Regions from separate parts of the Pseudoroseomonas sp. WGS1072 genome, predicted to be linked through region 4. Evidence: riboswitches for the same ligand, from Rfam matches in the RefSeq annotation. Region 4 holds a riboswitch; each other region holds the start of a gene.
The links. Region 4 has a riboswitch for cobalamin ahead of metE (5-methyltetrahydropteroyltriglutamate--homocysteine S-methyltransferase). Riboswitches for the same ligand answer to the same signal wherever they lie in the genome.
Positions count from the first base shown of each region.

Region 1 (7,733 bases), on a different contig from region 4:
GGGCGCGCTGCTGTTCATGGGCTCCCTGGGCCTGTTCTCACGTCTGGGGCAGGAGTTCATCCCGCAGCTGGACGAGGGCAATCTCGCCATGCAGGCGTTGCGCATCCCGAGCACGTCACTGCAGCAGTCCCAGGCTATGCAGTCCGTGTTGGAGCGCCGCATCTCGCGCCTGCCCGAGGTGCAGATCATCTACTCCAAGACCGGCACAGCCGAGGTGGCGTCCGACCCGATGCCGCCGAACGCGTCGGACACCTTCATCATCCTCAAGCCGCGCGACCAGTGGCCCGACCCCTCACTGCCCAAGGCAGAGCTGGTCCGCCGCATCGAGCAGTCGGTCGCGGGCATCCCGGGCAACGCGCTCGAGTTCACCCAGCCCATCCAGATGCGCTTCAACGAGTTGCTGGCGGGCGTGCGCGGCGACCTCGCCGTGAAGGTCTTCGGCGACGAGTACGGCCCCATGCTGCAGGTCGCCGCGCAGATCTCGCAGATCCTCAACGGCATCGAGGGCGCCGCGGACGTGAAGGTCGAGCAGGCGACGGGCCTGCCCTTCCTGGAGGTCACGGTGAACCGCACGGAAGTCGCCCGCAGGGGCCTGAGCGTCGCCGACGTCCAGGCTGTGCTGGCGGCAGCGGTCGGCGGCCAGGAGTCGGGCATGGTCTACGAGGGCGACCGGCGGTTCGCCATCGTCGTCCGCCTGCAGGAAAGCCTGCGCAACAACCTTGAGGCACTGCGGAACTTGCCGGTGCCGCTGCCACCGGTGGCGGGCAGGCCCGCCACCTCGGTGCCGCTGCAGCAGCTGGCCAGCCTCAACGTGGTCGAGGGTCCGAACCAGATCAGCCGAGAGCAAGGGCGGCGCCGCGTCGTCATCCAGGCCAATGCCCGCGGCCGCGACATCGGCTCCATCGTGGCCGAGGCGCAGGCGAAGGTGACCGAGCAGGTCCAGCTGCCGCCCGGCTATACCATCACTTGGGGCGGCCAGTTCGAGAACCTCGCCAAGGCCCGCGACCGGCTGAGCGTCGTGGTGCCCGCCTGCTTCCTGCTCATCATCGTCCTGCTCTTCGCGGCGCTGGGTTCGGTCCGGGACGCCCTGCTGGTCTTCAGCGGGGTGCCCCTGGCCCTGTCCGGCGGCCTCCTGGCGCTCTGGCTGCGGGACATGCCGTTCTCCGTCCCGGCGGCGGTGGGCTTCATCGCGCTCTCCGGCGTGGCGGTGCTGAACGGCTTGGTGATGGCGACCTCCATCAAAGGCCTGATGCAGCAGGGGCACCTGTCCCTGCGGGACGCGGTCTACCAGGGCGCCATGATCCGTCTGCGGCCCGTGGCCATGACGGCGCTGGTGGCGTCGCTGGGCTTCGTCCCCATGGCCCTGGCCACCGGAGCGGGCGCCGAGGTCCAGAAGCCGCTGGCCACCGTGGTCATCGGCGGCCTGATCAGCGCGACCTTGCTGACCCTGCTGGTGCTGCCCGCCCTCTACGTGCGCTTCGGGCGTGTCCAGAAGCCCGTGCCGGAGGACGTCGTTCCTGCCGGGGCGCGGCACGCCGCGGCCGAGTGAGTCCGCCGGGAGGGGCGTCCAGCCCCTCCCGGCGACACAGTCCACCCACCAACGAGGACATAAAACGTGCGGACAATCCTTCTCGCGGCCCTGGCGGCCGTCTCGCTCTCCACCGGCGCGCTGGCGCAGTCCCATGGCCACAGTGACCAGGGCGCCCATGGCGGCCGCATGCAGGACATCGTCGGCGTGCATGCCGAGCTTCTGGTGTCCGACCGGACCCTGACGGTCCACCTCTACGACGAGGCGGGGAAGCCGGTCCCGTCGGCGGGCTACACGGTGTCCGCGCTGGTCGGCTCCGGCCAGGCGCGCCAGGTCGTGCAACTGGCGCCGGGTACCGAGAACACCCTGGCCGGGACGGCCGCGAGCGCCCCTCCGGGCGGCGCCCCCGTGACCCTGCAGGTCAAGAACCCCGCCGGGCGCAGCGGCCAGGCGCGCTTCTGACACAGTTGGGAGCCGCGCCGTCCGTCTCGGGCAACGCGGCTCCGCACCGTCGCGGGGAAGTGCACGAGGTTAGAGGCTGGCGCCATTCTTCAGGGCTGGAACCTCCCATGGCTGGAGGTGCGAACCACCGCGCAGGTGGACTACGACAGGTCACCGATGGAGGTTCAGATGGGGCAGGTTCATGACCACGGTGCAGGAAATGCCAATTCCGCCGCGCTCGCCACGGCCTTGGGGCTGACGGGCACCTTTCTACTTGCCGAGATCATGGGCGCCTACGTCTTCAACAGTCTGGCTCTGCTGTCCGACGCGGCGCACATGCTGACCGACACGCTGGCCCTCGCGGTGGCCCTGGTTGCGATCCGAGTCGGCCGTCGCCCCGCCGATAGGCGGCGCACCTGGGGCTACCACCGCTTCGAGATCCTGGCGGCTGCGTTTAATGCCTCGCTGCTGTTCCTTGTCGCCCTGTACATCCTCTACGAGGCGTACCAGCGCTTCCGCGAGCCTGCCGAGGTGGGCAGCCTGGGCATGCTCGCGGTCGCCGTCCTTGGCTTGCTGGTGAACTGGATCGCCATGCGCCTTCTGGCCGGGGGCAGCGAAAGCAGCCTCAACGTCAAGGGCGCCTACCTGGAGGTCTGGAGCGACTTCCTCGGCTCCGTCGCGGTCATTGTCGGCGCCCTGGTCATCTGGGCCACCGGCTGGACCTGGGTGGACCCGGTGCTCGGCGTCGGCATCGCCTTCTGGGTGCTGCCGCGGACCTGGACCCTGCTGTCGGAGGCCGTCGACGTCCTGCTGGAGAGCGTGCCCCGCGGCATCGATCTGGATGCCGTCGAGGAGGCCGTGCGCGGGACGGCCGGGGTGCGCGACATCCACGACCTCCATGTCTGGGCGTTGACCAGCGGCAAGGTCGCGCTGTCGGCGCACGTCGTGGTCGACGCCTCGCTGTCCTGGGAGGACAGGCTGGAAGACGTGCTGGGTGCCATGCTCAGGGAAAGGTTCGGCATCACGCACGTGACCGTCCAGGCCGAGTTGGCGGGCGCGCACGGCGGGGTCACCGAGGACAGGTGGGGCGAGCCGGACCAGGGGCACGCCCACGGTTGAGAGGGCGTCCCTCCGTTCCGTCATTCATCGGCGAGTTTAACCAGCGGTAGGCTGGCACTCGCTTGCCCAATGCGCGTGCTTAAAGATACGCTGCCCCGGCACCGGTCTCGCGCAAGCGGGATAAAAGGGAACGCCGTGCGGCTCTCACCAGGCCAAGTCGGCGGCTACCCCCGTAACTGTGGACGGGTCGCCGATGCTTCGTCTGCCCCCAGGCAGGTCACTGGTGCCGGTTGGCACCGGGAAGGCAGGAATGTTGGCAAAGACCCGTGAGCCAGGAGACCTGCCGGTGCATGGTCAACCTTCTTGGTCGGCGCGGGGTGCGCCGACGGGGACAATGTCATGCACGTTCAATCCACCAGTTCGGCAGCGCCATCGGCAACAACGTCCAGCGCAGGTCGCGTCGTCGCCAGCATCGTCACCTTGGCTTTCGGGGCCTTCCTCGTCTGGGGCGTCGGCTTCGCCCACAACGACCTCCTGCACAACGCGGCACACGACACGCGCCACTCCAACGGCTTTCCTTGTCACTGAGGCGCGAGATGTTGTCCCACATCAGGCAGCTGTTCGCTGTCGCGCTCATCGCTGGCGCCTTGGCCGGGACCGTCGCGACGGTCGGCCACCAGTTGAGGACGGTACCCATAATCCTGGCCGCCGAGGCCTACGAGCAGGCGCCGGAAGCCAGTTCCACTCCATGGAAGGAACACTCGGTTCCTGAAAGCGGCGCGCAGCACCATAAGGCGGAAGCCTGGTCGCCAGAGGACGGCGTTGAACGCACCGTCTACACGCTTGCGGCCGATCTGCTGACGAGCATCGGATACGGGCTGATGTTGGTGGCGATCCTGTCTCTCGTGAAGACCGGCATCGACTGGAAGCAGGGACTGCTGTGGGGTCTAGCGGGCTTCGTCGTCTTCAGCGTGGCGCCGTCCATGGGATTGCCGCCGAAGCTGCCCGGCACGCCGGTTGCCGATCTGACGGACAGGCAGACCTGGTGGGTGGCAACGGCCGCGCTCACTGGCGTGGGTCTAGGTCTGATTCGGTTCGGGAAGAACCCGGTCCTGGCCGTGCTGGGGGTGTTCAGTCTGGTTCTGCCGCACCTCTACGGAGCGCCTGCTGCCCCTACGGAGATCTCTGCGGTACCGGAGGAGCTGACACGCCAATTCGTGGCGGCAGCCATGGTGGTGAGCCTGTTGTCCTGGGCCGCGCTAGGAGCGGCGGTCGGCTCGCTGCACAGCCGCCTCATCCAGCGGCGGGGATGAAGCCAAAGCTCGCCTGGGTCTGCTCAGGAGCTTGAACTCCGCAAGGGCTGGGGCAGACCTGTGCGGGCCACGGACAACACCATCGCCCGCATTATCCGCATGGTGGAGGAGGCCTCGGCCTCCCGCGCGCCCACCCAGCGCTTCATCGAGCGGTTCTCGACCTACTGGACCCCGGGCGCGATGGTGGTCTCCGCCCTGGTCATCCTGGTGCCGCCCTTCCTGCTGGGCTGGGACTGGTGGACGAGCATCTACCGCGGCCTTCGACAAAACCGGCACGCTGACGGCGGGCCGCCCGAAGATGACCGACGTGCTCCCGGCGCCGGGGACGCCGGCCTGGGATCTGCTGGCCTACGCCGCGGCCGTGGAGCAGGGATCCTCGCACCCGCTGGCCAAGGCTGTCATGGCTGAAGTCGGGGCGCGTGGCATCGCGACACCACCGGCCTCGGACCAGGCCGCCGTGCCGGGCAAGGCTGTCACCGCCACGGTAGGCGGCCGGAAGGTCAGCGTCGGCAGCCCGCGCCACGCGGCGAAGGCAGGCGCCCAGGTGGGCGGCCTCGCCGAGCAGTTCACCGAGCTGGAGAGCGAGGGGAAAGACGGCCGTCGTTGTGGTCGTGGACGGCAGGGTGGCAGGTGTCCTGGCACTGCGCGACGAGCCGCGGACGGAAGCCGCCGCGGGCGTGGCCACACTTTCGAAGCTGGGCGTCCGCTCAGTGATGCTGACCGGCGACAACGCCCGGACCGGTGCCGCCATCGCCAGTGGCCTGGGGCTCGACGTGAAGGCCGAACTCCTGCCCGAGGACAAGCTGCGCGAGATCGGCGCGCTGCGTTCGTCCGGCTCGGTGGTCATGGTGGGCGACGGCATCAACGACGCCCCGGCGCTCGCGGCCGCGTCCGTCGGTGTCGCCATGGGCGTCGGCACCGACGTCGCGCTGGAGACGGCCGATGCGGCCGTGCTCAAGGCCCGCGTCTTCGGTGTCGCGGAACTCGTCGGCCTATCGCGTTCCACCATGAACAACGTGAAGGCGAACGTGGCCATCGCCGTCGGCCTGAAGGCGGTGTTCCTGGTGACGACGCTGATCGGCCTCTGGCCCGCGATCATGGCGGACACCGGCGCGACGGTGCTGGTCACCTTGAACGCCCTGCGCCTGCTCGCCTGGAAGCCTACGGTGTAACCCCGGTGCCTGGAACCCGGGTGCTGGATGCGCGCAGGCGAGTGCCGCCTCGAGCAACCTGAGCCCGGGAGCCGTGCACGTCCCATCGTCACCATCATGGCGGCACTACGCAGCGGGCGACCTCATGACCCGAGCGCAGGTGGATACCTCCAGAAACCCTGCGGCTTCGGCGGATGATGTTGGTTTGAGGCTGCCGGTGCTTCAGGGATGCGGATGCGCGTGCCCATCTGGTGGACGGAGCCGCTCAGTCGATGGCGGCGGCTTGCCTACTTGCGTGCCGCTACGACGTCGCGGGCTTGCTGCTGAGCCAGACGAACCGCTTGAGGTTATAGGCGAGATTGGCGAGGCCGATCTTCACCCGTGCCCTGGCGATGCCGATGGTGCGCACGACCAGCGCCATCGGCCCCTTCTGCCGGGCAAAGACGTGTTCGACCGCGGAGCGCACGGCCGACTTGCGGGCATTGGCCCGTCGCGTCCTTGCCGCCATCGGCCGCCCCGGGGGCTTCTTGCGGTGGATGCGCGAGACCATGCCACGCTCAGCCAGCCAGGCCTCGTTCTTCGCTGAGCGATAGGCGGTATCGGCCCAGACATCGCTGGCGGTGTTGCCGGCATCGACCACCTCCGCCAGCCGCGCCCCGTCATGGGCGGCCGCATGGCTCGCGGTCCAGCCGCGGATCAGGCCGTGCCGGCGATCGATCGCGACGTGGTTCTTGTACCCGAAGGCCGGAACCGCGAGATCGACCTGCGGGGTGCCATCCTCGCGCGGCCTGGCCTTGGAGAACTTCACCGTCCAGCGCGCGTCGCGGTCCTTCTGGCGCAGCTTCGCAGGCATCTCCGCCCAGCCCTCAGGGATCTTGCCCGCCTTGATCGCCGCCCGCTCGGCCTCGGTGTTGCGCTGCTTCGGTGCGGCGACGATGGTCGCATCCACGATCTGCCCGCCCATCGCCAGGTAACCCGCGGCACGCAGCGTGGCGTCGAACCGCGCGAACAGCCGCTCCACCGCGCCGGCCCGCTTCAGCGCCTCGCGGAACGCCCAGATCGTGTTGGCGTCCGGCACCGGGTCGGCCAGCGCGAGGCCGAGGAAGCGCATGAAGGACAGGCGGTCCTTGATGAGGTACTCGCAGCGCTCGTCGGACAACCCGTGCATCGCCTGCAGCAGCAGGATCTTGAACATCAGCACGTGATCGAAGGCGGGGCGGCCACCCTTCGTGCCGTCCGCGCGCGGCACGGCCTGCTCCAGCTCGGCGCGGAACATCGTGAAATCAACCAGCGCGACGATCCGCTCGAGGTCATCGCCCTTGGCCGACAGCTCCCGCAAACGCTCCTCCACATCGAAGAACCCAGGCTGCCGAACCATCGCCTTCCCTCGCGCTGATCCGCGTCAGTGAATCAGCCGAACGGCATCAAGGCGAGGGGTTTCTGGAGGCGTCCAGGTGGGTCAGGCGCCGCTCCGGACCTTCAGGTGAACCATCCGCGACTGCGCCGACATCGCGATTATTACGCTTGCGATGCTTTTCCTAGAGATTGTAGCATCTGCTACAATCCGGACCGCTTGCTAGGCTCGGCGGCAGGTGAACACCCATCAGTCAGGCAGGGCCCATGACGGTTCCCTTAACCCCATCCAGACCTGAAAGCCTCCCTGAGGTCCACCGGACCGTTAGAGTGCCGAGCGCCGGAGGGTTCCTGCGCAAGCTGCTGGCGTTCGTGGGGCCGGGCTACCTGGTTGCCGTCGGCTACATGGATCCGGGCAACTGGGCGACCGCCTTGGCTGGCGGCTCGGCCTTCGGGTACACGCTGCTCTCGATCGCCCTGCTCTCGTCCCTTATGGCGATCCTCCTGCAGGCCCTCTGCGCACGGGTCGGGATCGCGACAGGGCGTGACCTGGCGCAGCTGTGCCGGGAGCGCTTTCCAAAGCCGGTGGCCTATCCGCTGTGGCTCCTGGCCGAGCTGGCGATCTGCGCCACGGACCTCGCGGAACTCATCGGCACGGCCATTGCCCTGCAGTTGCTGTTCGGCATCCCGCTGATCCTGGGTGTGGTGCTTACGGCCTTCGACGCCTTCCTGATCCTGTGGCTCCAGAACAAGGGAATTCGCTGGCTGGAAGCCCTAATCTTCGGCTTCATCGCTCTGATCTTCGGCTGCTTCGCCATCCAGATCGCGTTGGCGGACCCGGATTGGAGCAACGTGCTGCGCGGCTACATCCCGGCCGCTTCGATCGTC
Region 1 is NZ_JBMPSU010000005.1:34,787-42,519, reverse strand. Features, by position in the region: gene ACF3NH_RS21580 (efflux RND transporter permease subunit) at 1-1,549, shown strand, start outside; gene ACF3NH_RS21575 (hypothetical protein) at 1,616-1,990, shown strand; gene ACF3NH_RS21570 (cation diffusion facilitator family transporter) at 2,159-3,088, shown strand; cobalamin riboswitch at 3,174-3,390, shown strand; gene ACF3NH_RS21565 (CbtB domain-containing protein) at 3,428-3,616, shown strand; gene ACF3NH_RS21560 (CbtA family protein) at 3,625-4,341, shown strand; gene ACF3NH_RS21555 (P-type ATPase) at 4,402-4,749, shown strand; partial or broken gene ACF3NH_RS21550 (heavy metal translocating P-type ATPase) at 4,640-4,873, shown strand; gene ACF3NH_RS21545 (HAD-IC family P-type ATPase) at 4,965-5,513, shown strand; gene ACF3NH_RS21540 (IS5 family transposase) at 5,794-6,870, opposite strand; gene ACF3NH_RS21535 (Nramp family divalent metal transporter) at 7,113-7,733, shown strand, end outside.
Region 1: another riboswitch for cobalamin. It lies ahead of ACF3NH_RS21565 (CbtB domain-containing protein); the one in region 4 lies ahead of metE (5-methyltetrahydropteroyltriglutamate--homocysteine S-methyltransferase).

Region 2 (7,733 bases), 1.2 Mb from region 4:
ACCTCGCTCGCCACCAGCACGGTGGCCGCCCGGCGCCGCGCCAGCGTCGCCTCCAGCGCCTGGATGGCGCCTTCCACATCATGCTGCCCCAGCATCAGGTTGGTCAGCCAGAGCGTCAGGCAGTCCACCAGGGCCGGGCGCAGCGCATGGCGCTCCAGCGCCCCCGGCAGATCGAGCGGCACGTTCACGGTGGCCCAGCCGGCGGCGCGGCGGGCGCGGTGCGCCTCGATGCGGGCGCGCATCTCCTCGTCCCAGGCCTCGGCGGTGGCGAGGTAGGACCAGGGGGCGGGATGGCGCGCGATCAGCGCCTCCGCGTGGCGGGACTTGCCGGAGCGGGCGCCGCCGAGGACCAGGGTGAAGCTCATGGCCAGAGGGTTAGCGAAGCCCGGCGGCGCTGGCGAGGGGGAGAGCGGCGGTTGGCCTCGGCGCCCGGCTTGGCTATCACCCGCCGGACCACGACATTGCGACGGGAGCCGCGCCGATGACCGACACTCCGCCCGACCGACTCTCCGCCGATCCGGCGAGCCCCTTCTACGACGCGGCCCTGCTGGAGCGCGGCATCGGCGTGCGCTTCAAGGGCGTCGAGAAGAACAATGTCGAGGAATACTGCGTCAGCGAGGGTTGGGTGCGGCTCTCGGTCGGCAAGTCGCTGGACCGCAGGGGCAAGCCGATGACCATGAAGCTGCAGGGCACGGTCGAGCCCTATTTCCGCGACGCCGGCTGAGGCCGCGGGGCGCGCCGGAGCGCCCCTTCCCCTCCCCGCCGGCGCCCCGGCCCGCCCGGGACGCGTGGCGGGAGGGGACGGCGGCACCGGGGAAGGGCCGGCGCCCCTCCCGCCGGGAGGGCGCGCCGCCGCTCAGGCCGGCAGCCAGCCCTTCACGCGCTCGCCATGCTCCGCGATGTACTGGGACACGGCGGTGTCGAAGTCCTTCTCCTGCGCCAGCAGCATGGACCGCTCCAGCTCGTCCAGCGGCAGGTTCAGGCGGGAGAGGAAGGCCGCGACCTTGGGGACCGCCTCGGTGAGGCCGGGCCGGCCGAGGGCCAGAACCTGCTCCTCGCCGCCCAGCGCCTGCTTCGGGTCCGCCAGGTAGCGCAGCTCGTACTTGCCGAACATCCAGTGCGGGCTCCAGGCCGTGGCGACGATCCAGCGCTCGCCCCGGATGCTGCGGTCCAGCATGCTGAGCATGGCAGCCTCGCTCGATTCCTGCAGCGTGTAGTCGAGCTCGTAGGCCTTCACGGCCTCCTGCGACAGGCGCGTCAGGCCGGCACCGGGCTCGATGCCCTGGACGCGGCCGCCGAGCCTGCCGCGCACCTCGGGCTTCGCCAGATCGGCAATCGAGGCGAGCTCGGCCTCCGGCACATACTTCGGCACCACCCAGCCCAGCTTGGCGCCGGTGTAGAGGGTGCCGAGCTTCTCCACCTTCCCCTCGACGCGCTTGAAGTAGTCGGCATGGGTCTGCGGCAGCCAGCACATCAGCATGGCATCGACATCGCCGCGCGTGATGCCCTGGTAGAGCGGCGCCACGTCGGTCTGCACCAGCTCCACCTTGTGGCCCAGCCGGTCCTCGATCAGCCGGGCGGCGAGGCGGGTGATGAACTCCGCGTCTGCCCAGGGGGCGAAGCCCAGCTTGATGGTGGCGCCCGACTGGGCGCGCGCGGGGCGGGGCAGGCTCATCGGCAGGGCGGCGGCACCGAGGCCGGCGGACAGGGTCAGGAAGGCGCGCTTGTTCAGCAGCATTCTGGCGTTCTTTCTTCTCTGTTGCGGATTTGCGGAATGGCGGAGGTGGGCCGCCGGTGCGGCCCCGCCGGTCTCAGCCGCGGGCGGCCGGCGCCGCGGCGGGCGCCTCCGAACGGCCGGCGAAGAGCTGGCGCAGGCTGAAGCCCAAACCCTTCCGGCCCTCCTGCTGCCCGAAGCTCTGCGTGATGCGGTCGAGCAGCACGGCGAGCACGACGACGGCCAGGCCACCCTCGAAGCCGGTGCCGACATCGAGCCGCTGGATGCCGGTGAGCACGGTGTTGCCGAGGCCACCGGCGCCGATCATCGAGGCGATGACGACCATCGACAGCGACAGCATGATGGTCTGGTTGATGCCGGCCATGATCGAGGGCAGCGCGTTCGGGATCTGCACCTTCCAGAGCAGCTGCGAGGGGGTGCAGCCGAAGGCGAGACCGGCCTCGATGAACTCCGCATGCACCTGGCGGATGCCGAGGTTGGTCAGGCGCACCACCGGCGGCATGGCGAAGATGACGGTCGCGATGGTGCCCGGCACGGCGCCGAGGCCGAAGAACATGGCGGCCGGGATCAGGTAGACGAAGGCCGGCATGGTCTGCATCAGGTCGAGCGTCGGGCGCAGCAGCATCTGCCCGAGCCCGCTGCGCGCCATGGCGATGCCGAGGGGGACGCCCATGACGATGGCGATGACGGTCGCCGCCAGCACCAGGCCGAGCGTCTCCATCATCCGGTCCCACAGCCCCATGCCGGTGATCAGCAGCAGCGCCGCGACGGCGAAGACGGCGAACCTCCAGCCCACGCGCCACAGCGCCAGCAGCGCGATGATCGCGATCATCGCCGGGGCCGGCAGCAGATGCAGCCCGGACTGGATGCCGCCGGTGACGAAGCCGATGACGGCCGCGATGGCGTCCAGCGCGGGGGTGAAGTGGTCGAGCACATAGTTGACGACGGCATCGGCACCCTCGCCGATGCGCAGATCCATACCCTGCATGATCTCTCCTCCCCCTCAGTTGCCGGACCGGTCGAGCGTGCTGAGCAGCGCCGACTTGCTGATGGAGCCGAGGTAGCGGCGGCTCTCGTCCACCACCGGCACCGGGAAGGGGCTTTGCGCCACGCGGCCCATCACGTCGGACAGGGTCTCGGCGGCGGCGATGGGCTCCACCTCCGGCAGGAAGGCGCGGTGATAGGGGTCCGCCCCGCCGTCACGCGCCGCGCGGGCGAGGGATTCGGCGCTGACCATGCCGTGGTAGCGCTTGTCCCGCCCGACGACGATGGCGACGTCGCGGTCGTGCCGGCGCATCCGCTCCAGCGCCGCGTGCACCGCCATGCCGCGCCGGTCGATCAGCGTCACCTGCGTCTCGCGCGCGATGTCGCCGGCGCGGAAGACCTGCGACACATCCACGTTGCGGAAGAAGGAGCGGACATAGTCGTTGGCCGGGTTGGTCACGATCTCGTCCGGCGTGCCGACCTGCACGACATTGCCGTGCTGCATGATGGCGATGCGGTCGCCGATGCGCATGGCCTCGTCGAGATCGTGGCTGACGAAGATGATGGTGCGGCTCTGCTCGGACTGCAGACGCAGCAGCTCGTCCTGCATCTCGGTGCGGATCAACGGATCGAGCGCCGAGAAGGCCTCGTCCATCAGCAGCACGCTGGGCTCGCTCGCCAGGGCGCGGGCGAGGCCGACGCGCTGCTTCATGCCGCCCGAGAGCTGGTCCGGCCGGCTCTCGGCATAGGCGGCGAGGCCGACGCCCTCCAGCGCCGCCATGGCCTTGCGCCGCCGCTCCGCCTCGCCAATGCCGGCCACCTCCAGCCCGAAGGCCGCGTTGTCGATCACCGTGCGGTTGGGCAGCAGGGCGAAGGACTGGAAGACCATGCTCATGTCGCGGCGGCGCAGCTCAATCAGCTCGCGCTTCGACATCTTCGTGATGTCCTGGCCGTCGATGAAGATCTCGCCGGCCGAGGGTTCGATCAGGCGGTTCAGCAGCCGCAGCAGGGTGGATTTGCCGGAGCCGGAGAGGCCCATGATGACGAAGATCTCGCCGGCATGGATGTCGAAGCTGGCGTCGTTGACGCCGAGGGTGCAGCCGGTCTCGGCCTTGATGGTGTCCTTGTCGCGGCCCTGCCGCACCATGCGGAGCGCGGCGTCGGGATCATCGCCGAACACCTTGTAGACATGCCGGAGGGCGATCTTCACCGGGGCCTGCTCGGCCATCGGGTCGGTGGTGGCCCCGCCGGGCCGGTCGGCCGGGATCGCCGCCGGGGGTGACGGGGGGGTCTGCGCTGGATTGTCCATGTGTCTGCCTTGCGGTCTGCCCTCCGCCGGGCGGGGGCGGACACCTCCATGATCGGTTCCGAGGGGTGGCGGCCACGAGGGGCCAGGCCCGGCCAGTTTCAGCCGCGCCGCCCCGAAAATGACACAATTCTGTGCCGCCACATCTATTGGTGAGGAAACCTAATACAGCCTCGTCTCAGAGTCTACCGAAAATCGCATTTCCGGCCGCGCCGCCGAATGGATTACCGCGATAACGCCGCCCTGGTGATATAGACCCTTCGTGATTTCTTTCGGAATCTCCCTATTCAAGTAATTTACACTTTATCCCTATTACATATTGCGCCGCTTGTTCCATTCCCGAAGTCATGGGAACTTCGCGGCCAAGCCGCGCCCGGAGGCGGGCCGGATCGAATTGTGTCCTTCGCCCGGGGCTGACCCGTTGTGGCGGCGGCGTCGCGGTTTCAGCCGGGCGGGGTGGCGGCGATTGACTCGCCGCCACCCCGCCGCCTAGGAGACGGCCAGATGGTCTCCCGCCATCGGCGGCTGCCGGGGCGGGGGTGAAAAGGGAATGCGGTGCGGGCTCCCCGGGGCCCCAGGCCGCGGCTGCCCCCGCAACTGTAGGCGGAGAGCGGCCCGCCGACATGCCACTGGCCGCGCCGCGAGGGGTGGCCGGGAAGGCCGGCGGGGCGCGCCCGATCCGTGAGCCAGGAGACCTGCCATCCCCATCGGATCGTGCCACCGGGCGGGGTGCCCCGGCGGGCGGCGATGTGTCCGGGGGTTCCGTCCTCCCGGCGCCTCGACCCGGTCGCCGCATGGCGCCGGGCGGTCGGCACTCCGTGACCGCCTCGCGACGGAGGACCGCCGTGCCGATGATCGAGCCGAACCGGGAGCCGCCCACGCTGCTGGTCTGTGTCACCTGCCGCGCCGACCGGCCGCTCGCCGAGGGTGAGACGCCGCCCGGCCGCCGGCTGCACGACGCCGTGGCGGCGGCGCTGGCCGCCCATCCCGCGCCGCCGGTCGCGCTGCGCCCCGTCACCTGCCTGGCCGTCTGCGAGCGCGGCTGCGCCGCCGCCATGACCGCTCCGGGCAAGTGGAGCTATCTGCTCGGCCATCTGGAGGCGGGGCAGGCCGCCGACCTGCTGGCCTATGGCGCCACCTACGCCGCCCATCCCAGTGGCGCCGTGCTGCCCTCCCGCCGCCCCGAATCGCTGCGCCGCGCCGTGCTCGGCCGGCTGCCCTCCCTCCTTCCCGCCCCGGAGTCCGCCGCATGAGCACGCTGGAGAAGACCCCCGCCACCATCGTCACCGGCTTCCTCGGCGCCGGGAAGACGACGCTGTTGCGCCAGGTGATGGCGCAGGCGGAGGGGCGGCGCATCGCCATCATCGTCAACGAGTTCGGCGCGCTCGGCATCGATGGCGAGACGCTGAAGAGCTGCGGCATCCCGGGCTGCGCCGAGGAGAACATCGTCGAGCTGGCCAATGGCTGCCTCTGCTGCACCGTGGCCGACGACTTCATCCCGACCATGCAGGCACTGCTCGACCGGCCGGAGCCGCCGGAGCACATCCTGATCGAGACCTCCGGCCTCGCCCTGCCGAAGCCGCTGATCAAGGCCTTCAACTGGCCCGGCATCCGCTCCCGCGTCACCGTCGATGGCGTGATCACCGTGGTCGACGGCCCCGCCGTGGCCGAGGGCCGCTTCGCCGACGACCCCGCGGCGGTCGCGGCGCAGCGCGCGGCCGACCCGTCGCTCGATCACGACAATCCGCTGGCCGAGGTCTACGAGGACCAGCTCGCCAGCGCCGACCTCGTGGTGCTGAACAAGGCCGATCTGCTGGATGCCGCCGCGCTGGAGCGGCTGACCGGCGAGATCGCCGCCGGCCTGCCGCGCGCCGTCAAGGTGGTGCCGGCCCGGGAGGGGGCGCTGGATGCGGCGCTGCTGCTCGGCCTCGGCGCCGCGGCCGAGGACGACCTCGCCGCCCGCCCCTCGCACCACGATGCCGAGGACGGCGCGCACGAGCATGACGACTTCGACAGCTTCGTCATCGTCCTGCCCGAGATCGCGGAGGCGGACGCGCTGGTGGCGCGCCTGCGGCGGGCGGCCGAGGCGCATGACGTGCTGCGGATGAAGGGCTTCGTGCGCCTGGCGGGCAAGCCGATGCGGCTGGTCGTGCAGGGCGTCGGCACCCGCTTCCGGCAGGAGTTCGACCGCCCCTGGCCGGACGACCGCGACGGCCATGTCGTCATCATCGGCCGCAGCGGGATGGACCAGGACGGCATCGCCCGGATCATCCTGGGCTGAGCACCCGCGGGGAGGCGGCCTTGGGGATGACCACCGGTCCGGCCCTCCCCAGATGCGGATGGATCGCCTGAACCTCGGGAGCGCCCCGGCACCGTGCATCTCCTCCCCCGCGAGACCCGATCCCTGGACGAGGCCGAGGCCGCCATCGACCTCGGCCAGAGCCCGGCCGAGCTGGTGCTGCTCTCCTTCACCGACAGCGACCTCGCCGCCGCCGCCGCGGCCTGGGACAGCCTGCCCGCCCCGCGCCCCTCGCTGCGGCTGGCCAGCCTGGCCCGGCTGCGCCACCCGCTCTCGGTCGATCTCTATGCCGAGAGCGTGCTGGAGCGGGCGCGCTGCATCGTCATCCGCCTGCTCGGCGGGCTGGACTACTGGCGCTACGGCGCCGAGGAGGTGGCGGCGCTCTGCCGCGCCCGCGGCATCCCGCTGGCCCTGCTGCCGGGGGATGGGCGGGCGGATGCGCGGCTCGACGCCCTCTCCACCCTGGCGGCGCCGCTGCGGACGCGGCTGGACGCGCTGCTGCGCGCCGGCGGCCCGGTCAACCATGCCGCCGCCCTGCGCCTCGCCGCCCATGCCGCCGGCCTCGGCCCGGATGACGGCGCGCGGCCGGCGCCGCTGCCCGCCGCCGGCGAGCACCCGCTGGGGGCGGAGGAGCCCGACCCCGAGGCGGTGGTCGTCTTCTACCGGGCGCATCTCCTGGCCGGGGACATGGCGCCCTTCGAAGCGCTGGCGGCGGCGCTGCGGGCCCGCGGCCTGCGGGTCCGCGGCCTCCACGCCGCCAGCCTGAAGGAGCCCGAATCGGCCGGCCTCGTCGCCGGCTGCCTCGCCGCCTGGCGTCCCGCCGTCGTGCTCAACGCCACCGCCTTCGCCGCCCGGCAGCAGGGCGCCTCGCCGCTGGAGGCGGCCGGCGCGCCGGTGCTGCAGCTCGTGCTCTCCGGCGTGCCGCGCCCGGTGTGGGAGGCCTCCTCGCGCGGCCTCTCGCAGAGCGACCTCGCCATGCAGGTGGCGCTGCCCGAGCTGGACGGGCGGCTGCTGACCACGGCCATCGCCTTCAAGGCCGAGGCCGAGCCGCATCCGGCGCTGGAATACGCCCCCACCCTGCTGCGCCCGGACCCGGAGGGCATCGCCCTCGCCGCCGACCGGGCGCTCGGATGGGCGCGGCTCGCCGCCACGCCGCGCGCGGCGCGCCGCCTCGCCGTGCTGCTCTCCGACTATCCCGGCGTGCCGGGGCGGGAGACCGGCCAGGCCGGCCATGCGGTGGGGCTCGACAGCTTCGCCAGCCTCGCCGCGCTGATCGAGGATCTGACGGCCGCGGGCTACGCCATCGGCACACCGCCGCCGTCCTCGGAGGACCTCGCCCGCGCCCTGACCACCGCACCGCCGGCGCCCTTCCTCTCCCTGGAGGCCTACCGCGCCGGTCTGGCCACGCT
Region 2 is NZ_JBMPSU010000001.1:970,513-978,245, forward strand. Features, by position in the region: gene cobU (bifunctional adenosylcobinamide kinase/adenosylcobinamide-phosphate guanylyltransferase) at 1-365, opposite strand, end outside; gene ACF3NH_RS04655 (DUF3297 family protein) at 482-724, shown strand; gene ACF3NH_RS04660 (glycine betaine ABC transporter substrate-binding protein) at 857-1,738, opposite strand; gene ACF3NH_RS04665 (ABC transporter permease) at 1,812-2,723, opposite strand; gene proV (glycine betaine/L-proline ABC transporter ATP-binding protein ProV) at 2,739-3,947, opposite strand; cobalamin riboswitch at 4,515-4,742, shown strand; gene ACF3NH_RS04675 (DUF1636 family protein) at 4,877-5,278, shown strand; gene cobW (cobalamin biosynthesis protein CobW) at 5,275-6,306, shown strand; gene cobN (cobaltochelatase subunit CobN) at 6,400-7,733, shown strand, end outside.
Region 2: another riboswitch for cobalamin. It lies ahead of ACF3NH_RS04675 (DUF1636 family protein); the one in region 4 lies ahead of metE (5-methyltetrahydropteroyltriglutamate--homocysteine S-methyltransferase).

Region 3 (7,733 bases), 1.3 Mb from region 4:
ATGGCGGTGGTGAAGCGGGGGTCGGCGGCGAAACGGCGGAAGGTGTCGGCGTCGAGCTGGTCGGTGCCATAGGTCAGGTCGATCTCGCCGCTCTCCAGTGCCAATGCCCGGGCGTTGCTGTCGCCCAGCACGCGCACCAGCACCTCCTCCAGCACTGGCTTCTCGCCCCAGTACTGCTCGTTGCGGCGGAACCGGTCGTGTTGCCCGCGCGCGGTCTCGGCCAGCACCCAGGGACCGGTGCCCACCGGCGCGGCGATGCTGCCATCCGGTCGCAGCGCCGCCGGAGAGACAAAGCGCAGGGGGCGCGGGAGGGCGAGCTCCAGCAAGGCGGGATAGTAAGGCCCCTTCAGCCGCAGGCGGACCGTGCCCGGATCGATGGCTTCGGCCCCCTCGATCTGGTTCACCAGCTCCAGCCAGGCATGGCGCGCCCGGTTGCCCAGCACCGCGTTGACGTTGGCGACCACGGCGGCAGCGTCGAAGGGGGTGCCGTCCGTGAAGCGGACATCAGGCCTTAGGGTGAAGCGCCAGGCGCGGCCGTCTTCCTCCATCTCCCAGGCGGTGGCCAATGCCGGGAGGATCTTGCCGCCCTCGACGTAGCGCACCAGGGGCTCGTAGAGCATGGACTGGGCGTACATCTGGTTGGGCGAGTAGAGATGCGGGTGCAGCGGCCCGGCATTGGTGGGCCAGGAGAAGGTCAGCCTGCGCCGCACGTTCTGGGCAAATGCGGGGGGCAGGGCCGCCAGCGCCGCGAACCCGGACATGGCGTGCAGCATCGAGCGGCGCAGCATGGTAATTCTCGTCCTCGCAGAGAGCGCGGTATGCTAATTTCCATGAATTCGCATATCAACCCCAGCCCGAGAGGCGGCATGCAGCGCATCACCATCACCCTCGACGACGACCTGCTGCAGGAGGTTGATGGCCTGGGTTACGACAACCGCTCGGAAGCGATACGCGACCTCGTTCGCGCGGGTCTCCAGCAGGCGGCGGAGACACGGCAGGCGGCGGGTCCCTCTGTCGGCGCGCTGGCCTATGTCTACGACCACCATCGCCGCGACCTGCCGGAGCGCCTGACGAACTCCTTCCACGACCACCATGACCTTTCGGTGGCCACCCTGCATGTCCACCTGGACCACCACGCCTGCCTGGAGGTGGCGGTGCTGAAGGGCGACGCGGCCCTGGTCCGGCGCTTCGCCGATGCCGTCAGCGCGGAGCGCGGGGTGCAGCATGGCAAGCTGCTGCTGCTCTCCCCCGCTGAGGTCAAGGCATCCACCAAGCGGCAGGCGGCCGAATGAACGTGCTCACGGGCAAGCGCCCGGCCGACCTCAAGGCAATGGGATGTGACCCGACGACCCTGATGACGCCGGACGCGGAACCGTAGCCTTAGGCTTGGCGCCACTCAGGGAACGGGTCCGGTAGCCTTGCCCAAGCCTTCGGCCCGCCCCGCATCTCGACATCTGTCAGTAGGCAGGCATCCAATGCATGGCGCAGCGCAGCCTCGTTCATCTCGACGCCGATGAAGACGATCTCCTGCCGCCGGTCGCCATGAGGCTCTACCCAATTGCGCAGCACGCCCTCACGCCATTCCGGGTCGGTCGGCCAGCGGCTCTCAGGCACGGCAGCGAACCAGAAGCCTGCGGCCTCATGCCGCCCTACCGCCCCGGCCAGTTGCCATGATCCCGCCCAGGCCATACGGCTGGCCAGCCAGAAGAAGCCCTTGGCGCGCACCACCCCGGGCATCTCGGATTGCAGGAAGCGATGGAAGCGCGCCGGATGCAGCGCCGCCGCGCGCGCCGGACGAAGCTGCGGATGCCGAACTCCTCCGACTCCGGCGGGTGGTGGCCCGCCAGCGCCTGGCTCCACCCCGCCGCCTGCTGGGCGCGGGCGAAGTCGAAACGGCCGGTCTCCAACACCGCCGCCAGCGGCACTTGGCCCAGCGTGGCCGGGATGATGGCCGCTTGCGGGTTGAAGGTGGCCAGGATGCTGGAGAGGCGCTGCAACTCCTCCGCGTTCACCAGGTCCGCCTTGTTCACCACGATGACGTCGGCGAACTCCACCTGCTCCACCAGCAGGTCCACCAGCAGCCGGGTGTCGCCTTCGCCCGCCGTCTCGCCGCACGTGGCCAGGGTGTCGGCGGAGCCGTAGTCACGCAGGAAGGCCTGGGCATCCACCACCGTCACCATGGTGTCGAGGCGGGCGATATCGTCAAGCGACTGCCCGTTCTCGTCGCGGAAGTCGAAGGTGGCGGCCACCGGCATGGGCTCGCTGATGCCCGTGCTCTCGATCAGAAGCGCGTCGAAGCGGCCTTCCTCGGCCAGGCGCCGCACCTCCTGCATCAGGTCGTCCCGCAGGGTGCAGCAGATGCAGCCATTCGACATCTCCACCAGCTTCTCCTCGGTACGCGATAGGCCGCCGCCCTGCTCGACCAGGGCAGCGTCGATGTTCACCTCCGACATGTCGTTGACGATGACAGCGACACGCCGTCCTTCGCGGTTCGCCGGGACTTGGTTCAGCAAGGTGGCCTTCCCGGCGCCGAGGAAGCGGACAGCTCGGTGACAGGCAGCCGAGGGTCGGTCGGGGATTGCGCTTGGCTCGCCATGGCGGTCAGTCCTCTTCGGCCGGGTCGATGCAGAGCAGCAGGCGCGGGTGCAAGGCGCGGCCGGTCGCGTCGCGTGGCATGGGTGGGGATTGGTGGATGCAGCCGTGGTCAGGCATCCCGGCTTCACCACACAGGATGGCGGCGGCGCCGATGGGCAGATGCTGAATGCTGGCGCGGTCGGGCAGGGCGTCCCCGTCGCGCAAGCGCCGGGCTTCCGCCGCCCCGCCCGCCCGCGCCAGCCATTCGGTCCCATCGCCGCAATAGGTGCAGAGAAGGCGCAGGCGCACCGCATCGGCATGGAACAGCGCGCAGCTATCGTCCGAAACGGCTTCCAAACGCAGGCGGACTTGCTGACTGTCCGACACCTCGGCGAACAAGTTGGCGAGGAACAGCATGTCGGCCAGCAGCGCCGGGTGCAGCGGAGGCTCAAAACCCGCGAGCGCCTGCATCACCGCGATATCTGGCTCACCTATCCCGGAACACACGAACGGCGCCTGCTGGGCCAAGCGCTGCGCATCCCGCAGAAGCGGCCTGGGCAGGTTGCGCCCTCAGACCGCGAGCGACACGGTGGGAGCGAGAATGCTGGCGAGGATGATCGGTTCGGCAGCGGCCAGCATGCGCGGCGCCTGCGAATCAGCCGACGTCAAGGCTTCTGATACCAAGGTCATTTAGTAGTTATGTGATAACATATCATTTTTTTGCAAGACGGCATGGTGCTGCGGACTGGCGTAACTTCTTGAGTGGGCTGCCGGACAAGGGCTGTCAGAACTTGTACCTGCCAAGCGCCACACGATAGCCTAGGCGCCGCACCGGTCTCGCGCGAGCGAGTGAAAAGGGAACGTCGTGCGGCTCCGATCGGAGTTCAGTCGGCGGCTGCCCCCGCAACTGTTGGCGGATCACCGATGCGCCGTCTGCCCGTTGGGCAGGCCACTGGCACCCCGGTGCCGGGAAGGCAGGCGCATCGGTCAGGATTCGCGAGCCAGGAGACCTGCCGGGGCGTGGTCAACCTTCTGGACCGGCGCGGGGCGCGTCGGCGGAGCGCCTCCTCATGCAGATCCCAGCCACATCGGCTTCCATCCATCAGGCCGCGGCCAGCAGCACTGGCCGCGTGCTGGCCAGCGTCCTCGCCCTGGCCTTCGGCACCCTGCTGCTCTGGGGCGTCGGCTTCGCGCACAACGACCTGCTGCACAACGCCGCGCATGACACCCGCCACTCCAACGGCTTCCCCTGCCACTGAGCCGGACCATGATGGACCATCTCAGGCGGCTTCTGGCCGTGGCGCTGTTCGCGGGCATCCTGGCGGGCGCCGTGGCCAGCCTCGGGCACCAGTGGAACACGGTGCCCACCATCCTCGTGGCCGAGACCTACGAGCACCAGGACAGCGCCGCGCCGGGGCACGCCGACCACGCTGCCGAGGCGCACGAGCATGGCGCCGAAGCCTGGGCGCCGGAGGACGGGCTGGAGCGGACGCTCTATACCGTGCTGGCCGACATGCTGACCGGCATCGCCTACGCGCTGCTGCTGGGGGCGGCCATGTCCCTGCGCGGCGCCGTGGCGGACTGGCGGCAGGGCCTGCTCTGGGGGCTGGCGGGCTTCGCGGTCTTCACCCTGGCCCCGTCAATCGGCCTGCCACCCAAGCTCCCCGGCACGCCGGTGGCAGAACTCGCCGACCGTCAGGTCTGGTGGGTGGCGACGGCGCTGCTGACGGCGGGCGGCCTGGCGCTGATCGCCTTCACCCGGCGGCTGCCCTGGGCCGTGCTGGCCGTCATCGTCATCGCTCTCCCGCACCTCTGGGGCGCCCCGGCGGCGCCTGCCGAGGCATCGGCCGTGCCGGACGCCTTAACCCAGCGCTTCATCGCGGGGGTGACCGCAGTGAGCCTGCTGTTCTGGGCCACGCTGGGACTGGCGACCGGCTGGCTCCAGGCGCGCCTGAGCCGCGCCTCGCACGGCTGACGTCCCTACCGGCCTGATGCAGCAAGAACCTGCGTCAGGCCAACCAACCTTCAGTTCCCACCCGGCTTGCCACAGGACAGCACGAAGCTGTTCCAGATGCCAATGCGCAGCTTCTGCCGCAGCGGCGCACCCCGGCGCTGCGCCGCGTGCGGGCCGCGCGGGCGCTCCAGCCGGAAGTCGGTGAAGCCCGCCTCCTCCAGCATGGCCCGCAGCGGCTCCGGCCGCAGGCCCTGGCGAAAGAACACCTGCCGCTGGATGGCCTCGTGTGCGGCGTAGTCCACCGCCGGGCCGACGACGCCCTGGCGCTGGTTCAGCCAGTCGGACAGCCGCAGACGGAGCTGCCCGATGCGGGACAGGCGCACGTAGTCGCCGTCGGCGATGACCACCCGCCCGCCCGGTCGCAGCACCCGGAACCAGTCGCGAAAGGCCGCCGCCGGGTCCACCAGCGTCCAGACCAGGTGACGGCTGACCACGGCGTCGTAGCGGCCGTCCGGCTCGCGCGTGTCCTCGGCATCGCCCAGGAACAGGCGCAGGTCCTGGGTGCCCGCATGCTTGGCCCGGGCGCGCAGCAGCATGGCCTCGGTCAGGTCCAGCCCCGTCACCTCGCACCCCATGCCCAGCAGCACGCGGGTGACCTCGCCGGTGCCGAAGGCCAGTTCCAGCACGCGACGTGCTTCGGCACCCATGTGGCGGCGGAGCAGCGCCGCCCAGGCGTCGCGCTCCTCCAGGCTCTTCATGCCGTGGCCGGGCGACAGGTCGAAGGTCTCGGCGCGCCGGGTCCAGTATTCCCGGATCTCGTCCTTCAAGGCGTAGTTGGCACCGTGCATGCCATGGGGTTCCCTGGTGCGAGGCACCTGTCTATGCGACCTGCGGCCGGACGCCCAGGATGGAGGCGATGACATCGATCAGTTCCGGGCGGTCCGGCGTCTCCTCCAACGACATCGTCTCCGTGCACGGTCTCGGATCGCGCAATGCCGATCTCCGCGGCCGCTGGCGGGAGCGGTTCGAGGTGTCCCGCCGATCCGTATCGGTGAGAATCGCCTTGGAACACCGAGGGGCGATCTTCAGCCGGATCTGCGGTTCAGCGACTCACCCCGCCCACCATGGACCAGTGTTCAGGCCGCGAGTTCCCGCCTGATGATGTCCGCACCTGCGCTGAGTGCCTGGAGCTTGCCTCGGGCAACGCGGCGCGAGAGCGGCGCCATGCCGCAGTTGGTGCAGGGACAGAGCTTGTCCGCGTCCACGAACTGGAGCGCCTTGCGCAGGGTCGCGGCGACTTCCTCCGGGGTCTCGATGGTGTCGGTCGCCACGTCGATGGCCCCGACCATCACCTTCTTGCCGCGTACGAGCTCCAGAAGCTCCATCGGAACATGCGAGTTGTGGCACTCCAGGGAAATCAGATCGATATTGGACGCCTGGAGCTTGGGGAAGGTGGCTTCATACTGGCGCCACTCCGAGCCCAGGGTCTTCTTCCAGTCCGTGTTGGCCTTGATGCCATAGCCATAGCAGATATGGACCGCCGTCTCGCACTTCAGGCCCTCGATCGCCCTTTCCAGGGTCGCGATGCCCCAATCATTCACCTCATCGAAGAACACATTGAAGGCTGGCTCGTCGAACTGGATGATATCGACCCCGGCGGCTTCGAGCTCGCGGGCCTCCCGATTGAGGATCGTCGCGAACTCCCAGGCAAGCTTCTCGCGGCTTCTGTAATGGGCATCGCAGAGCGTATCGATCATCGTCATCGGTCCGGGCAGAGCCCATTTGATGCGCTCCTTGGTCTGCTGCCGCAAAAATTTGGCGTCCTCGACGAAAACAGGCTTCTCGCGGGACACGGCACCAACGACGGTCGGCACGCTGGCGTCATAGCGATCGCGGATCCTCACGGTCTCGCGCTTCTGGAAATCGACGCCGTTGAGGTGCTCGATGAAGGTCGTGACGAAATGCTGGCGGGTTTGTTCGCCATCGCTGACGATGTCGATGCCCGCGCGCTCCTGCTCGGCCAGAGCCAACTGGAGAGCGTCCCGTTTTCCAGCCATCAGCTCCTCGCCTTCAAGCTTCCAGGGCGACCAGAGCTTCTCGGGCTCTGCGAGCCAGGAGGGCTTGGGGAGACTGCCAGCAGTTGAACCGCCCCGGGTTTGCCGGAGGCTGGTTGGTTTGGGTTAAGCGGCCAGGGCTGGTGCATCCCCCGCAGCATAGTAACGCGCCTCGGCTTCGGCGGGAGGGACGTTTCCGATCGGCTCGAGGAGGCGGTGGATGTTGAACCAGGCCACCCACTCGAGGGTGGCGTATTCGACGGCTTCCAGCGACCGCCACGGGCCGCGGCGGCGGATGACCTCGGTCTTGAACAGTCCGATCACCGTCTCGGCCAGTGCGTTGTCGTAGGAATCACCAACGCTCCCGACGGACGGCTCGATCCCGGCGTCGAGCAGCCGTTCCGTGTACCGAATGCTGACATATTGCGACCCGCGGTCGCTGTGGTGGGTCAGGCCGCCCTTCACGGGACGCCGGTCGTGGATGGCCTGCTCCAGTGCGTCGAGGACGAAGCCTGCACTGGCCGCCCGTGACACCCGCCAGCCGACGATGCGGCGGGCAAAGGCGTCGATGACGAAGGCGACGTAGACGAACCCTTGCCACGTCGCGACGTAGGTGAAATCCGACAGCCACAGCACGTTCGGCGCCGACGCCCGGAACTGCCGGTTCACCTTATCCAGCGGACACGGCGTGGCCGGGTTAGAGACGGTGGTCCTCATCTCCCTCCCGCGCACCGCACCCCGTAGGCCCATGGCACGCATCAGCCGCTCCACCGTGCAGCGGGCCACCACGATGCCCTCGCGGCCGAGCTGCCGCCAGACCTTGCGGGCGCCATAGACCCCGAAATTGGCCGCATGCACCTGTCGGATGCTCTCCATGAGCACCCGATCCTGCCGGGTGCGGGGCGAGGCCTTGGCCGGATCAGTGCGCCGGGCGACATGGGCGTGGTAAGTCGACGGGGCGACCGGCAGCACCCTGCAGATCGGCTCGACACCGTAGACCTCGCGATGATCGTCGATGAAGGCGATCATGGCTTCGAGCGGCGGTCGAGCTCCGCCAACGCGAAATATGCCGACGCCTTGCGCAGGATCTCATTGGCCTGCCGCAACTCGCGGACCTCGCGTTCCAGAGCCTTGATCCGCTCCCCCTCCGC
Region 3 is NZ_JBMPSU010000001.1:838,417-846,149, reverse strand. Features, by position in the region: gene nikA (nickel ABC transporter substrate-binding protein) at 1-788, opposite strand, end outside; gene nikR (nickel-responsive transcriptional regulator NikR) at 867-1,292, shown strand; partial or broken gene zigA (zinc metallochaperone GTPase ZigA) at 1,381-2,596, opposite strand; gene ACF3NH_RS04065 (DUF1826 domain-containing protein) at 2,602-3,102, opposite strand; cobalamin riboswitch at 3,390-3,606, shown strand; gene ACF3NH_RS04060 (CbtB domain-containing protein) at 3,645-3,833, shown strand; gene ACF3NH_RS04055 (CbtA family protein) at 3,842-4,549, shown strand; gene ACF3NH_RS04050 (class I SAM-dependent methyltransferase) at 4,600-5,376, opposite strand; partial or broken gene ACF3NH_RS04045 (methionine synthase) at 5,665-6,672, opposite strand; one part of gene ACF3NH_RS04040 (IS3 family transposase) at 6,709-7,640, opposite strand; AL1L pseudoknot at 7,537-7,653, opposite strand; one part of gene ACF3NH_RS04040 (IS3 family transposase) at 7,640-7,733, opposite strand, start outside.
Region 3: another riboswitch for cobalamin. It lies ahead of ACF3NH_RS04060 (CbtB domain-containing protein); the one in region 4 lies ahead of metE (5-methyltetrahydropteroyltriglutamate--homocysteine S-methyltransferase).

Region 4 (7,733 bases):
CCCCCGAAACGCGGAAATTCCGGTTTGGATGCACCCTTCCGGCCGGCGGCGGGGGCATGGCTTGCACGGGGCGCCGCCGCATGCTGGCCTGCCGCCGCCATGACCGACCCCGCCGACCCCCCCGCCACGCGGCTTGTGCCGCCCGGGCCGCTCCGCCAGGGCACCGCCGCCATGGTGCTTACCGCCCTGCCCGGCGCACGCGCCGTGGGCGGCGTGGTGCGGGACCTGCTGGCCGGCCGGGCGGTGCACGACGTGGACATCGCCGCCCCCCTGCCACCCGAGGCGGTGGCCGCGCGGCTGCGGCGGGCCGGGCTGAAGGTCTTCGAGACCGGGCTGAAGCACGGCACCGTCACCGCTGTGCTCGACCATCAGCCGGTGGAGGTGACCAGCCTGCGGCGCGACCTCGACACCGACGGCCGCCATGCCAGCGTGGCCTGGACCACCGACTGGCGCGAGGATGCGGCGCGGCGCGATTTCACCATCAACGCCATGTCGATGGATGCCGAAGGGCGGCTCTGGGACTATTTCGGCGGCCGTGACGATCTCGCGGCGGGCCGGGTGCGCTTCGTGGGCGAGCCCCGGGTGCGGCTGGCCGAGGATTATCTCCGCCTGCTGCGCTTCTTCCGCTTCCACGCGCGCTACGGCAGGGGCGAGCCCGATCCGGCGGCGCTGGCGGCGATCCGCGCCGCCCTGCCCGGGCTCGCCCGCCTCTCGGCCGAGCGCGTCTGGATGGAGCTGAAGCGCCTGCTGGCCGCGGAGGACCCGCCCGGGGCGGCGCTGGCGGCGCTGGCGCCGATGCGCGACCAGGGCGTGCTGGCCACGCTGCTGCCCGAGGCGGGCGCGCGGGCCGATCTGGCGCCGCTCGCGCGGCTGCTGGCGATCGCCCCCTCCGGACCCGCCGCCGATTCCGGCTCCGGCCCGATGCTGCGCCTCGCCGCCCTGCTGCCGCCCGAGGGCGGGACGGCGGCCGCCCTGGCCACGCGCCTGCGCTTCTCGGGCGAGGAGGCGAAGCGCCTGCGCGCGCTGCTCGAGACCCCTCCGCCGGCACCGGATCTGCGGGAGGCGGCGCTGCGCCGCTGGCTGGCGGAGCTGCCGCCCGGCCTCGCCACAGACCGTGCCCTGCTGGCGGAAGCGCGGGACGGCGCCGACCGCGCCGCCCTGCGCGCCCGCATCGCCGCCACGCCGCGCCCGGTCTTTCCCCTGCAGGGGCGGGATGTCCTGGCGCTCGGCGTCGCTCCGGGCCCGGCGCTCGGCCAGGCGCTGGCGGCGGCGCGGCGCTGGTGGGTCGAGGATGGCTGCCGCGCCTCCGCCGAGGAAAGCCGCGCGGCGCTGGCCGGACTGCTGCGCAGCACGCCCGGCGGAGGTGTCACGCAATCATGACGTAACCGGGAGGCGGCGGCGGACCTAAGCTCCCCGTATGAACGCCGGAGGAGCAGCCTGATATGTCTGAACTGATCGTCGTGGGCTTCGACAGCCCGACCGAGGCCGACCGCGTGCTGGGCGAGCTGGTCCGCATGAAGAAGGAGTATCTGGTCGACCTGGAGGATGCCGTGGTCGCGGTGCGCGACGGCGACGGCAAGGTGAACCTCAAGCAGAGCATCAACCTGGCGGCGGTGGGTGCCGCCTCGGGCGGGCTGTCCGGCGCCCTCTGGGGCTCGCTGGTCGGGCTGCTCTTCCTCAATCCCCTGGCGGGGCTGGCCATCGGCGGCTTGGTCGGCGCCGGAACCGGCGCCATCTCCGGCTCGATGACGGATTACGGCATCGATGACGGCCTCATCAAATCCCTGGCCGACACCATCCCGCCCAACAGCTCGGCGCTCTTCGTGCTGGTCCGCAAGGTGCAGCCCGAGAAGGTGCTGGCCGAGCTGAAGGGCGTGCGGGGGCGGGTGCTGCGCTCCTCGCTCTCGCCCGAGCAGGAGGCGAGGCTGAGCCAGGCCATCTCCAGCGGGTCCATCTCCAGCGGGGCCACCTCCGGCAGCACGCCCCCCGCCGCCTGAGGACGGGCCATGGGGGGCGGGCAAGCCCCGCCCCCGATGCAGGGCTGCATCAAGCAGCCGCTGCTGGAATCGCGAGCCCGGCGACTTAAAATTACCGCCTGGGCCGCCTGCTTGAAACGAACCGCATCGGTCCGCCTTCCCGCGCGATTGGCAGAGAGCGATGACCGAGCCCAGCAGATCCTCCAGCACCCGTAGCCTGTCGCGTCAGGATCTACGCACCCTCATCCTCGCCTCGCTTGGCGGCGCGCTCGAGTTCTACGACTTTATCATCTTCGTCTTCTTCGCCGCCGCCATCAGCCACCTGTTCTTCCCGCCCGGCATGCCGGACTGGCTGCAGCAGTTGCAGACCTTCGGCATCTTCGCCGCCGGCTACCTGGCGCGGCCGCTCGGCGGCCTGGTCATGGCGCATTTCGGCGACAAGCTCGGCCGCAAGCGCATGTTCACCTTCTCCATCTTCCTGATGGCGGTGCCGACGCTGCTGATCGGCCTGACGCCGACCTATGCGACGCTGGGCTATGCCGCGCCGATCCTGCTGCTGATCTTCCGCATGATGCAGGGGGCCGCGATCGGCGGCGAGGGGCCGGGCGCCTGGGTCTTCGTCTCCGAACATGTGCCGCCGCGCCATGTCGGCCTCGCCGTCGGCATGCTGACCGGCGGCCTCACCGGCGGCATCATGCTGGGCTCGCTGATGGCCACCGCCATCAACACCGCCATGACCCCCGCCGAGGTCGCCGCCTGGGGCTGGCGCATCGCCTTCCTGATCGGCGGCGTCTTCGGGCTGCTGGCCATGTACCTGCGCCGCTTCCTGCGCGAGACGCCGGTCTTCGAGGAGATGCGCCGCCGCGCCGAGCTGACGCGCGACCTGCCGATCAAGCGGGTGCTGGCCGGGCACGGCCGCGGCGTGGCGATCTCCATGCTGATGACCTGGATGCTGACCGCCGCCATCGTCGTCGTCATCCTGATGACGCCCACGCTGCTACAGAAGCTGCACGGCCTCACCCCGGCCGAGACGCTGCGCGGCAATCTGGCGGCGACCTTCACGCTGAGCGTCTCGGCCATCCTCTGCGGCTGGCTGCTGGACCGCTTCGGCAGCATCCGGGTGGGCATCGCCGGCGGGCTGGCGCTGCTGGCCACCACCTACGCGCTCTACATCGGCGCCGGCCTGCGGCCCGATCTGCTGGTGCCGCTCTACGCCCTGGCCGGCGTGGCGATCGGCGGCATCACCGTGGTGCCCTTCGTGATGATCCACGCCTTCCCGCCGCCGATCCGCTTCACCGGCGTCTCCTTCGCCTACAACGTGGCCTATGCGATCTTCGGCGGGCTGACGCCGCTGCTGGTCTCCGGCCTGGTGGCGATCGACCCTCTGGGCCCGGCGCATTACGTCGCCGCCGTGGCGCTGGTCGGCATCGTCACCCTGCTGGTGAACGGCCGCCCCGCGGCCTCCGCCCTGCCGGCCGTCACGCCAGCCCCCCTGCCGGGCGAGGCCCGGACCGCCGCCCGCTGATCCCTTCCGGGACGGGGCCATGGCGGCCCCGCCCCCTCTCCGGCGCGCGCCCGCTCAGGCTGTGCCGGTCCCGCTTCCCCCCGCCTCGGCGCGGAGCGTGCGCGCGGCGGCGACCATGTGCTCCAGCGCGGGGCGCACCTCCTCCCAGCGGCGGGTCTTCAGCCCGCAATCCGGGTTGACCCAGATCTGCCAGTCGGCCAGCCGCCTCCGCGCCAGCCGAAGCAGTTCCGCCATCTCCGCCGCCTCTGGCACGCGCGGGCTGTGGATGTCCCAGATGCCGGGGCCGATCTCGGCCGGCCAGGCCGCCTCCTCGCCCCCGCCCGGACGGGGCGCGAAGGCATCGAGCAGCTCCATCCGGCTGCGTGTCGTCTCGATCGAGATGGCATCGGCATCCATCGCCGCGATGGCGGGCAGGATGTCGTTGAACTCGGAGTAGCACATGTGGGTGTGGATGGCGGTGTCGTCCCGCACCCCGGCCGTGGCCAGGCGGAAGCTCTCCACCGCCCAGTCCAGATAGGCCTGCCAGGCCGCGCGGCGCAGCGGCAGCCCCTCCCGGAAGGCCGGCTCGTCGACCTGGATCACGGCGATGCCAGCCGCCTCCAGCTCCGTCACCTCGTCCCGCAGCGCCAGGGCGATCTGGCGGCAGACCTCGGCGCGCGGGATGTCGTCGCGCACGAAGGACCATTGCAGCATGGTCACCGGCCCGGTCAGCATGCCCTTGACCGGCCGCGCGCTGCGCGACTGCGCGTAGGCCGCCCAGCGCACCGTCATGGACCCCGGCCGCGCCACGTCGCCCCAGATGATCGGCGGCGCGACGCAGCGGCTGCCGTAGGACTGCACCCAGCCATGCCGGGTGAAGGCGTAGCCGTCGAGCTGCTCGCCGAAGTACTTCACCATGTCGTTGCGCTCGAACTCGCCATGCACCAGCACGTCGAGCCCGACCTCCTCCTGCCAGCGCAGGGCCTCGTCGATCCAGGCCTCGACCCGCCGCTCGTAGCCCTCCGCGTCCAGCGTGCCGCGCGCCAGGGCGGCGCGGGCCTGCCGCACCTCGGGCGTCTGCGGGAAGGAGCCGATGGTGGTGGTGGGAAAGTCGGGCAGGCCGAGCCGTGCCCGCTGTGCCGCGCGGCGGGCCGGGAAGGCGCCGGCGCGCCGGGCCATCTCCGGCGTCACGGCGGCGAGGCGCGCCCGCACCTCGGGCCGGTGCGCGGCGGCGCTCTCCGCCCGCCCCTGCCGCGCCCGGTCGCTGGCGGCCAGGGCCTGGGCGATGGCGGCCTCGCCCTCGTCCAGGCCGCGTGCCAGGGCGGCCACCTCCTCCAGCTTCTGGGTGGCGAAGGCGAGCCAGGACCGTACCGCCGGGTCGAGCCCCCGCTGGCCCTCCCCGCCCTCCTGGGCCAGATCGACCGGGACGTGCAGCAGGCTGCAGGAGGGGGCGACGATCAGCCGCCGCGTCCCCCGCCGCTCCGCCACCCGCCGCAGGGTGCCCAGCGCCGCGCGCAGGTCGCAACGCCAGACATTGCGGCCGTCCACCAGGCCGAGCGACAGCCAGCGCTCCGGGGGGAGCAGATCGAGCGCCGGCTCCAGGTCGGCCGCGCCGCGAACCAGGTCGAGATGCAGCCCGGCCACCGGCAGGCTGGCGGCGGTGGCCAGATTGTCGGCCATCGGGCCGAAATAGCTGGTCAGCAGCAGGTCGGGCGTGGCGCCCTCCGCCAGGGCGGCATAGGCGCGGCGGAAGGCCTCGCGCGCCGCCTCGGAGAGATCGAGCGCCAGGGCGGGCTCGTCCATCTGCACCCAGGCGCAGTTCGCTGCGGCCAGTTCGCCCAGGAGCCTGGCATAGAGCGGCAGCAGGCGGTCCAGCAGGCCGAGCGGGTCCGAGCCGTCCTCCGTCTTGCTGAGCAGCAGGAAGCTGACCGGGCCGAGCAGCACCGGGCGGGTGCGCAGCGGCAGGGCCTCGCGGAAGGCCGCCAGGGGGCGGTTCTCCGTCAGCTCGAAGCGCTGCCCGGCGGAGAGGCGCGGCACCAGGTAGTGGTAGTTGGTGTCGAACCACTTGGTCATCTCGAGCGCCGGCAGGCCGGCCGCGATGCCGGCGGACCGCTCGGCCGCGGTGCCACGCGCGCCGCGCGCCAGGGCGAAGGCGGTCGCGAGCGACACCGGCCCACCTCGCCAGCCATAGCCCTCGGGGATGGCGCCCAGCATGCCGGCAGTGTCGAGCACCTGGTCGTAGAGCGCGAAATCGTTGCTCGGGATGTGGCTGATGCCCTGGCCGGCCTGGAGCTGCCAGTGCCGCTGGCGCAGGCCCCGCGCGGCCTCCAGCAGACCGGCCTCGTCCAGTTCGCCCGCCCAGTGCGCCTCCAGCGCGGATTTCAGCTCGCGCCGGGCGCCGATGCGGGGGAAGCCCAGATTGGCGGCGACGGTCATGCGCCGCCCTCCGGCCGGGCGGTGGCGGTGGCCGGGCCGGAGGGGCCCCGTTGGAAGGTCGTCATGCTCTCGGTCCTGCCTCCGGTTCACCCCGCCCGGCGGCCTGGTCTGGTGCGACGCCGGCAGGTCTCCTGGCTCGCGGCGTTCCGGGGCATGGCGCCCAGGACACCGCCGGCCCGGCCTTCCCGCGCGCCCCGGAGGGTGGCGCAGTGGCCCGCCGCGGAGGCTTCCACGGCGAATGGGCCAGCGGCACGCCGCTGACAGTTGCGGGGGCAGCCGCCGACTGGCTCCCGGGCGCGATGGCCCGGCCGGAGCGCACGGCGTTCCCTTTTCACCCGCTCGCGCGGGACCGGCGACACATAAAGATATACTTATGTTAAATAGATCTGGCAAGCCGGCTCCAGTGGCCACCGGTCCGGACAGAAGCCCCTTTGCCGCCGCCCCCGAAGGCTCTAAGCGCGGCGGCATGGCCGCTGCCCTTCCGCCCCCCGAGACCACCCGCGCCCTGACCGCCCGCCTCTGGCGGCATTATGTCCGGCATCACAAGGGCGGCATCCTGCTCGCCCTGGTCTGCACCGGGGCGCTGGCGGGGCTGACCGCGCTCTATCCGCTGGTCATCCAGCAGGCCTTCGACCTGTTCACCGCCGGCGACGGGCGCATCGTCTGGCTGATCCCGCCGGCCATCATCCTGCTCACCGCCGCGAAGTCGCTGGCGCAGTACGGCCAGGCCATCTCGGTGCAGGCGGTGGTGCTGCGCGTCATCGAGCGCATCCAGAACGACCTGTTCCGCGCCCTGACCCGCACCGACCTCGCGCTGGTCGCGCATGACGCCCCGGCCCGCCATGCCGCCCGCTTCACCGCCGATGCCCAGGCGATCCGCGAGGCGCTGACCAAGGCGATCAACGCCCTGGCCGACGGGCTCACCGTCATCGGCCTCGCCGCCGCGATGGTCTGGCTGGACTGGCACATGAGCCTGATCCTGGCGGTCATCTATCCGGTGGCGGTGGTGCCGGTGATGAAGCTCGGCAAGCGCATCCGCCGGGCGTCGAGCGGCATGCAGGCGCGCGTCGGCGACACCGCCGCCCTGCTGACCGAGAGCTTCGCCGCCGCCCGCGTGGTGCGTACCTACGGGCTGGAGGCGCAGGAGGAGCATCGCGCCGGCCGCGCCTTCGCCGATCTGCGCGAGGCGCTGCTCTCCATCGCCCGCACCCGCGCCAAGCTCGACCCGATCCTGGAGGCGCTCGGCGGCGTCGCGGTCGCCGGGGTGCTGGCCTTCGTCGGCTGGAAGGTCTCGACCGGGCGCGGCACGGTGGGCGAGTTCACCGGCTTCATCTCCGCGCTGCTGCTGGCGACGCGGCCGATGCGCTCGCTGGGCGCGCTGAACGCGGCCCTGCAGGAAGGCTTCGGCGGGCTGATCCGGGTGTTCTCGGTGATGGACCGGCGCCCCGCCATCACCACGCCGGACGGCGCGCCACCGCTGCCCGAGGGGCCGGGGCGGCTGGTGCTGGAGCATGTCGGCTTCCACTATCCGGGCGGCGACGCGGCCGCCCCGCAGGCGGCGCTGGAGGATCTCTCGCTCACCGCCGAGCCGGGGCAGACGGTGGCGCTGGTCGGCCCCTCCGGCGCCGGCAAGTCCACCGCCCTCGCCCTGCTGCCGCGCCTCTACGACCCGACGGCCGGGCGCATCACGCTGGACGGCGCCGAGATCCGTTCCGTGACGCTGGAAAGCCTGCGCGGCGCCATGGCCTATGTCGGGCAGGACGCGGTGATCTTCGACGACACGGCGCTGGCCAACATCGCCTGCGGCCATCCCGGCG
Region 4 is NZ_JBMPSU010000001.1:2,126,706-2,134,438, reverse strand. Features, by position in the region: gene ACF3NH_RS10185 (CCA tRNA nucleotidyltransferase) at 100-1,380, shown strand; gene ACF3NH_RS10180 (DUF1269 domain-containing protein) at 1,443-1,997, shown strand; gene ACF3NH_RS10175 (MFS transporter) at 2,158-3,501, shown strand; gene metE (5-methyltetrahydropteroyltriglutamate--homocysteine S-methyltransferase) at 3,556-5,916, opposite strand; cobalamin riboswitch at 6,021-6,285, opposite strand; gene ACF3NH_RS10165 (ABC transporter ATP-binding protein) at 6,383-7,733, shown strand, end outside.